DNA from 2 places in the Phocaeicola dorei genome. Region 1 is predicted to be linked to the other one. Evidence: riboswitches for the same ligand, from Rfam matches in the RefSeq annotation. Region 1 holds a riboswitch; the other holds the start of a gene.
The links. Region 1 has a riboswitch for cobalamin ahead of GKD17_RS10790 (TonB-dependent receptor). Riboswitches for the same ligand answer to the same signal wherever they lie in the genome.
Positions count from the first base shown of each region.

Region 2: linked by a shared signal. The riboswitch ahead of GKD17_RS03990 (TonB-dependent receptor plug domain-containing protein) and the one ahead of GKD17_RS10790 (TonB-dependent receptor) in region 1 are both predicted to bind cobalamin.

Region 1 is NZ_CP046176.1:2,582,175-2,586,777, reverse strand. It holds gene GKD17_RS10800 (cobyrinate a,c-diamide synthase) at 1-383, opposite strand, end outside; gene GKD17_RS10795 (putative transporter) at 672-2,360, shown strand; cobalamin riboswitch at 2,512-2,718, shown strand; gene GKD17_RS10790 (TonB-dependent receptor) at 2,772-4,603, shown strand, end outside.
Region 2 is NZ_CP046176.1:1,034,039-1,038,641, forward strand. It holds gene GKD17_RS03985 (YncE family protein) at 1-481, opposite strand, end outside; gene GKD17_RS03990 (TonB-dependent receptor plug domain-containing protein) at 495-2,516, opposite strand; cobalamin riboswitch at 2,582-2,809, opposite strand; gene GKD17_RS03995 (alpha/beta hydrolase) at 3,073-4,044, shown strand; gene GKD17_RS04000 (DUF2089 family protein) at 4,046-4,327, shown strand; gene GKD17_RS04005 (hypothetical protein) at 4,327-4,521, shown strand; gene GKD17_RS04010 (prephenate dehydrogenase) at 4,584-4,603, opposite strand, start outside.

The sequences.
Region 1 (4,603 bases):
GCCACAGAATAAGCTGTAGAACGCGCACTTACTATAAGCACTACAGGGATATTCAACAATCTGGCTATTTCAGCACTACTTCCCTGCATTCTTTGATAACCGTCGAACAATCCCATCACTCCTTCGGTTACACATACATCGGCTCCATCTCCATATTTATTATACAGATGTTGTACATGGGTATTTGATGCCATCCAAATATCCAAATTCACCGACTCATGGTCAGCAGCCAGCGTATGAAATTGTGTATCAATATAATCAGGACCACATTTAAAAGGCTGTACTCGCAGGCCTCGTTTGTGCAATGCCCGCAGCAACCCCATCGTAAAAGTCGTTTTTCCGCTTCCCGATGTAGCGGCCCCTATGAGTAATTGTGGCTTCATTCTTTAGTATTTCTTTTAAAAACGGATACAAAGATAGTGCAAATTGCAAATTATCGAAATTAGAATAACAGATTAATTCATAATTCCGACATATCAAGTAAATATCCTTAGAAAGCAATTAAAGTTTTATGGTTTATCAATTAAATAAGCTACCTTTGCAGTCATTTTGCCGGGATGACAGCTATAAAACGAAGCATCCTATCCCATAAAACCTACTCTAATATTTTGAAAGACAACTTTTTGAATTATAAAATTGATACTATAAATAATTAAACTAGATAATGAATTATGGAACTTTTTAGAAATCTCTTTGAAGGGTACCCTAATTTATGGGGCGGCGGAGTAGCACATTCCGTACTTATTCTTTCACTGGTCATTGCTTTCGGTATCATGTTAGGAAAAATAAAAGTGGCAGGTATCTCATTGGGAGTAACCTGGATACTTTTTGTAGGAATTGTATTCGGTCATTTCAATCTGAACCTGGACGAACATCTGTTGCATTTCTTAAAAGAGTTCGGTCTGATATTATTTGTCTACTCAGTCGGACTACAAGTGGGTCCCGGTTTCTTCTCAGCATTCAAAAAAGGAGGATTCACACTAAACCTGCTTGCCATGATGGTTGTATTTTTAGGTGTGACCATCACCATTATACTCCATTTCATAACAGGTGTCCCCATTACCACAATGGTAGGAATTCTTTCGGGTGCTGTAACAAATACCCCGGGACTAGGTGCCGCACAGCAAGCAAACAGTGATCTGAATGGTATAGACGCTCCCGAAATAGCACTGGGATATGCCGTAGCCTATCCACTGGGTGTAGTAGGATGTATTCTCTCCCTGCTGGCATTGAAATATATCCTGCGCATCAACACAAAAACCGAAGAAGCCGATGCGGAACGGGGATTGGGACATCTACAAGAACTGACCGTACGCCCTATCTCACTAGAAATACGCAATGAAGCCGTAGAAGGTAAAACAATAAAAGAAATCAAGCCATTGGTGAATCGTGATTTTGTGATTTCACGCATACGGCATTGTGACGGAGACAAACAAACAGAACTAGTGAACTCCACTACAGTATTTCACATGCACGATGAAATCCTTGTTATCGCCAATCCGATAGATGTAGAAGCTATCACTGTATTTTTTGGAAAACAAGTGAATGTGGAATGGGATTTCCAGAACAAACAACTTATTTCCAGAAAAATTCTGATCACCAAGCCTGAATTGAATGGCAAGACATTGGCTCAACTAAAAATCAGGAATAACTTCGGAGCAAGCATTACCCGTGTAAACCGTTCGGGTGTAGACCTTGTGGCCACTCCCAACCTGCAATTGCAAATGGGTGACCGGGTAAAGATTGTGGGTAGCGAACTGGCTGTAGCCCATGCCGAAAAGATTCTAGGTAATTCCATGAAACGTTTGAATCATCCCAACCTGATTCCTATTTTCTTAGGCATCGCATTAGGGTGTATTTTAGGAAGCACTCCTTTTTTATTCCCCGGTATCCCTCAACCGGTAAAACTGGGACTGGCAGGAGGCCCCCTTATTGTGTCCATCCTGATAAGCCGTTTCGGACCACATTATAAATTGATAACCTATACCACCATAAGTGCCAATTTGATGGTACGTGAAATCGGTATCTCACTTTTCCTTGCTTGCGTAGGATTAGGAGCCGGTAAAGGATTCATCGAAACAATTATTAACGAAGGCGGATATGTATGGATAGCATACGGCGCCATTATTACGCTGCTGCCTTTACTGATTGTAGGAATAATAGGACGATATGTTTATAAACTGAACTATTACACCTTGATCGGAGTATTGTCCGGAGCCACCACCAATCCGCCCGCATTAGCCTACTCCAATGATTTGACCTCTTGTGACGCTCCGGCAGTAGGTTATGCCACAGTTTATCCGCTCACCATGTTTTTACGTGTGCTTACAGCACAAATATTAATATTGGCGCTTGCCTGAAATCACTATCCGAATTATTGCAAATTCATATTGCCGTAGGAGTGAATCAAATTCACTTCTACGGTTCAAAATCCCCTCCTCTTTTCAATATTCTCTCCGTTTTAAGCAGTCATTTTTTCACTAATCTTAAAACATATATAAAATAATTGTCTACCTTTGCGCCCGGTTTGGTGATACAGATATTTTTTCTCTATCTGTATAAAAGGGAATTCGGTTGTGGAATCCGAAGCAGTGCCCGCTACTGTGAAACCCATTTGATGAAAAGCAACTCTCGCTATGCCACTGTTTCGAAAATGAAGAAATGGGAAGGCGCTTTTCAGGGTGAAGCCAGGAAACCTGCCAAATCAAAACATAGATAATCACGCTCTCCCGGGGTCAGGAAAGCCAATTATTAATTCTTAAATTCTTTCGATGAAAGTAAAATTATTATTGACAGCAATTACTTTAAGCTGTCTGGCTATTGACGTACTGGCACAAGTCAGTATCAGTGGAAAGATTGTGAGTGCCGATACCAACGAACCTGTAGTGGGGGCTAATATTCGTATTGACCAAAGCCTTTCAGGATGCACCACAAATGGTAAAGGCGAGTTTAATATCAACAATCTTCCTGATGGAAAACATGTATTAAGAATCACGCATGTCAGTTACACACCCAAATCTGTCACCACAAAAGGGGGTGAAAAAAATCTTCTTATCAAGCTACAAGACAGTTTTACCAATATAGGCCAGGTAGTAGTAACCGGAACAGGAACACACCACCGCATGACGGATAGTCCCGTGCCTGTTTCCGTTATCACCGCAAAGGATTTAAGTAATGCCAGTGTAACATCGCTGGACGAGGCCTTACAAAAGTTGACCCCATCTTTCTCAAGTATGACCAACGGTATGGGTACAACATTGAGTCTTAATGGATTGCCTGATGATTATTTCATTTTTCTGGAAAATGGCAAACGCCTGTATGGAGATGATACTTACGCCCGAATCAATGTTGCCAAAATCAAACGTATTGAAATATTGAACGGTGCCTCTTCCGCTCTTTACGGAACAAATGCTATCGGAGGAGTAATCAACATTATTACTGATGATGCAAAAAATGCTATCAATGTTTCCAGCGATACCCGTTATGCCAGTAAAGGACGTTTTACCCAGTCCGTAAACGCAGATGTCAATACCGGCAAGTTCGGCTCCTACACCTCTTACCGCCGTCAGCAGGCCGAGGGATGGCAACTGAATCCATACGAAGAGAACTCCAAAACTCATGAACTGGAAGAAACCGGGAAAGTAGCTTCTACAGGATTCTATGCAAATACTGTCAATCAAAAATTCACTTTTGATGCTACCGACAAACTCTCCTTTTATGCCCGCGGCGGATATTATGACAACAAGACACGCCGCCCTTATGAAGCATACGACTACAACATATTGCATGAAACCTTTAATTATGGTATTGGTACCCAATACATGATAAGTAAAGGGAATTATATTACCGCAGACTATTACGCCGATCATTTTTCTTCCTCTTATTGTTTTTTTAAAGACAATAAAACTTATAATGGAAAAGCAGGTGAAGAGCAAGTGCGCAAACGGACCCGCAATCACAATCTTAGCATAAAAGGTATCTTTAAATTAGGTGGCCGGCACAAACTTTCAGTCGGCACAGAATATATCGTTGATGTCTTGAAAAGTCAAACAGACAATATAGCTAAAGAAGATGCTTATACACTGGCCTTGTTTGCACAAGATGAAATAAAGTTACTGAGAAATCTACAGGCTTTGATCGGTGTACGTTACATTTATCATGAAAATTTCAAAAATCATGCCACTCCCAATGTAGCACTGATGTATAAACCCGGCAAATTCAATTTCCGTGCCTCCTATGCAGCAGGTTTCCGAACTCCTACCCTGTCTGAACTCTATGCCACTGACATAGCTAAAAAAAATGACAGGTTAACAATAGGCAATTTGGATTTAAAGCCGGAAAAGAATGATTATTTCTCATTGAGTGCAGAGTATGTACATGAGCGTTTTTCTGTATCAGTCAATGCTTTTTATAATAATATTCGTGACATGATAGATTATAATACGATTGCCACGGGAGATAAAGCTATGGAGCAATATGGTCATAAGGAAGTTCGTCAACGTGATAATATAGCGGAGGCTAAAGTATACGGAATCAATGTATCCGCCAATGCATACCTAGGTGCCGGGTTCAATTTAAGCGGAGGATATACTCATCTTAATAC
Region 2 (4,603 bases), 1.5 Mb from region 1:
CATACATAGAAACATATACTTTTCCATTAGCAGCTATAATATCACGTGGACCTTCCCCTTGAGTGGATGTCGGAACAATCTGTTTGATGGATTTAGCTGTATTTTTGTCTACTATTTCTATAATATTTGAACCATATATGGCAATATACATTTTCGAACCGTACACTATTGCATCTTGAGGGGTACTTCCCAAACTTCTTTTGTTTATGTCAAAAAATACATTATTGCTTGCTGTTCCTTTTTCAAAGTTAATAAAAGAAAGTGTTCCATTAACATTGTTGCTAAGATTACCTGCATTAATAACGTACAAGCCTGTTGCCTCGGTTGGCGAAGTTACTTCGGGAGTCGTGTCGGGTTGTGAAGAAGGGTCTTCTTCCGGATCTCTAGGAACTTCGATCTCATTGTCATCATCGTTACAAGCACAGAACAGCGGAGCTATACTAAATAAGGCTGCTGCAAAAAATAAATGTTTGAATTTCATACTTATATAATTTTTAAAAATGAATACTGCAAGTTAGTTTATAGCTTCTACCCGGCATCGGGTAGCTTTTCACTATGTCATATTGTTTATTTCCCAAATTGATAATATCTCCCCGAAGATTGTATGTAAACTTCTTTATCTTGAAGCTGCGGTATAATGAAAGTCCGTATTCTATATATCCATCCATTTCATTACTTGGACGATTTTCGGAAGCAATATATCGTTTGCTCACACCTGTAGCATGAAGAGAAGCATTTATGAAAGGATTTTCCAAGGCTAAAGAAGCACCTGCGCTATGACGTGGGGTATATGCAATCTGATGTTTGTAATATACGACTTCCGGGTCTGTTTTATCTACTGCATATTGATAGGTATAGTTTCCAGTCAATAGTAAGGAATAATGTTTTGCAAGTTGGAAAGTGGTGTTTATATTGGCATCTACTCCCCAAATTTCTACTTTGCCTAAATTTACCATATTCCAGATAAACATATTATAGGGCATTGCCACAATTTTATCTTTTACCTTATTATAATACCCATCCAATGTCAGACTGATTGCTGGTAGCCAGCTTGTAAAGTTGTTCTGGTAAGTGATACCTATATTATATTGTTGAGCCTTTTCGGGACGAAGATCACGGCTACCCATCCGGTCAAAGTAGTTTTCAGAAAAAGTAGCCACTCTGAATATGTCTTTATAGGAAGCCCGAAGGTATAGCTGTCCGTCTGTACAAGGTTTCCATGAAAAAGAGAAGGAAGGGGATAATTTTCGCCGGTTCTCAGCTCCGTTTCCTTCTTTTGCACCATTAAGATATATCGATCCGAGTAGTATGGCAACAGCTGTTATGTTATCAGTTTGATATCGGAGAGTTGCTGTTTGTAATATAGAATGCCGGTAAGGGCTTGTATTGTTAGGAGTATTGGCATTTAGGTTATTATATATGTAATCTGCCGCATAAACCATGCTCCAGTGACTAGTCGGAGTATATAGTAATGCTCCTGATGTATAGTATTCTCGTTGGAAATAACGGTCGTTTAATTCTCCTCCGGGGTATTTTCCTCCTTCATCGTGGTAATGAGATTGGCTCCAGTTAAATTTCCCATTGATTAACAAAGAAAGATTATTTTCCCAATAAGTACGGTAATGTACTTGTGAAAAGAAATTTCGTTCGCGTAACTTCTCACGGCTTTTCGCGTTGTAAAGAATGACTGCACCGGGTAATTGCTGATTTGTATCGTAATAATAAATCTTTCCGTTCAGTGTGCTTCTGTTATTAGGGCTGATGTAAAGATTCAGTTCTCCTCTGTAGGTTTGAATGTTGTTGTTATAGCGTTTTTCTTTGGAAACATAATCTCCGTTGACTAAAGTGAAAGGATATAGGTTATCTGCCCTCATAAATTCACCAGTGGTAGATGCTGAAATCTTTTCGTTAAACTTTTGTTCGTAGCGGATAAGGGGATTAATCATCCCGAAAGAACCTGTCTTTATCTGTCCCGTCAAGTGATTTTTTTTGTTTGAAAAATCCGGGGATATGCTTTGTAATTTTAAGGCGGCAGCAGAAGCAACTGTACGTGCCGGTACAAAAATATCTTCATTGTCCCCAATGGTCAGTGAAATTTGCTGGATATTGTCAATAGAGAAACGAGACAAGTCTATTTGTCCGCTTTGACAATCACTGAGTGTAACCCCGTCATAAACTACGGCTGTATGTTTGGCTCCTAAACTCCGAACGGAGATAGTTTTCATTCCTCCTGCACCCCCATAATCCTTTATGTTGACTCCTGAGAAGCGACGTAAAGCATCAGCAATATCCGTAATGCCTTGTTGTTGCAATTGCTTCTTGTCGAGTTGTTGGAAGGGACTGCTACTTTTAACCTGTTGCTTGGTACGTTCAGCCGTAACCGTAACTTCGTCTATTTTATGCACTTTCCCGGTAATGGAATCTCCTTTCTCCTGTGCCTGTATTTCAAGCGGCAATAGGATAAAGCTGCAAAGCAGACAAAGCCATAGCTTATAAGCCTGGTTATTTCCTTTCATTTAAAAAAACATATTAATGAATAAATACCGCATTCTTACCGCTGCTCTTTCCTCGAAAGCGACGGTCGATGACTTTACGTTTTGCAGGTCTTCTGACTTACTCCTGTTTACTTGCCTTCCCACCTTAATTATATATACAGGCAGTGGCGTGAGTGGATAAATAAACCTATCCCCTTATAGGGGTAGATGGAGCTTACAGCAGCGGGACTGTTCAGGACTTGCACCTGATTCCCTTTTCATCCGCTTCCTCGCATCAGTCGGAGGTACGCGGAACAAAACGTGGCAAAGATAGTTTGTTTGGATGAATAAGAAAAGGGAAATGATAAAAAATCCTTTTTTGAAATTAGTTGCAGATTTATTTCTTTCCCAGCAAAAGTAGGCGTGTGTAACGGTTCTTTTTTAGTGGCAAAACTAGTTGATTCTATCCATGTTGAAGATAAAATGAAATAGTATTGAATAAAATAAAACTGATGCTTAACAACATTCAAATATTGATTCGCTTTATTCAATATAATCACTATATTTGTTAAATGAATAATCTTAAAATACGTAATAGATGAAACATTTGAATTTTATTTTAGCCGGTTTATTTTTCCTGTGCGGTCTTTGTTGTCGGGCACAGGTGCTTCCTTTGGAAGAAAATGTGGTGTTGAACACCAAGGAAGGACAAATCAAAGGAAAACTGCTTTTGCCCGGTGGGGTGAAAACCTGTCCGGTGGTGCTTATTATAGCCGGATCCGGACCTACGGATATGGATGGTAATTCAGCCATTGGCAATTTGAGGAATAATTCGTTGAAGTTCCTGGCAGAAGGCTTGGCGGCAAACGGCATCGCTTCCTTGCGCTTTGACAAGCGGGGGATAGGAACCAGTGCGTCGGCTGGTAAGGAGGAAGCGAAACTTCGTTTTGAAGATTATGTGAACGATGTAACTGGCTGGATTGATTACCTGTCGAAAGAGAAACGTTTTACGACGATCACGGTGGCAGGACATAGCGAAGGGGCGCTGATTGGAATGTTGGCCTGTCAGAACCGGCCGAAGGTGAAAGGCTATATCTCGATTGCCGGTGCGGGTCGTCCTGCCTACGAGATTATAGAGGCGCAAGTGACCGCTCAACAGAATCCGGAAGCGGTGCGGAAAGAGGTGGCATCCATTAACGGGTCTTTGAAAAACGGCAAGGAAGTGAGTGACGTGCCGGCTTATCTGCAATCATTGTATCGGGCTTCTGTCCAGCCTTATTTGATTTCCTGGTTCAAGTATAATCCCCGGACGGTGATTGCTTCCGTCAAAGTGCCGGTTCTCATTGTTCAGGGTAAAAATGATATTCAGGTATCGGTGGAGGATGCCGAATTTCTGAAAAAGGGTTGCCCGGCTGCCGAGCTGCTTTTGATTGATAAGATGAACCATGTGCTGAAAGATTGTGAGTCAAAGGCCGTACAGCAGCAGATGCTTACTTATGGGAATCCTTCTCTGCCGGTGAACAATGCTTTGATAGCTTCTGTCAGTACATTTGTGAAAAAACTGAAATGATATGGGAGAAATAAAGAAACGTTTGCCGTTGCAATGCCCTGCGTGTAATGCACCGTTGAGGGTGGGTAGGCTTTTCTGTGGAGAATGCCGCACGGAAGTGTGCGGAGATTTTGAACTGCCTGTGCTGGCACGGCTTTCAGATAAAGAGCAGCAGTTTATTCTTGCGTTTGTCAAATCGAGCGGAAGTTTGAAGGGCATGGCGAAAAGTATGGGGGTCAGTTACCCTACGGTGAGAAATATCTTGGACGATTTAATTGATAGACTTTCTAAAATGGATGAGTAATGGGAAATAAAATGATAGGCAAAGCGGTGAATCAGTTTATACAGATTGCCGGTATGTGGGCATTGGTATGGGGAGCGTTGGGGGGCCTCATTTCGGTCCGGTCCCAATCCTGCCTGGTGGTGTTATGCGGCAGAGCATCTGATTGTGTGGCTGTTGTGCCATATGTTGATAAATCATTTTTATGGATAAAATAAAAAAGAGGATGCAAAAAGTCTTGTTGGAGCTTTGACATCCTCTTCTATGTTATACTGATGCGTTATTTAATCTTTTCTCGAA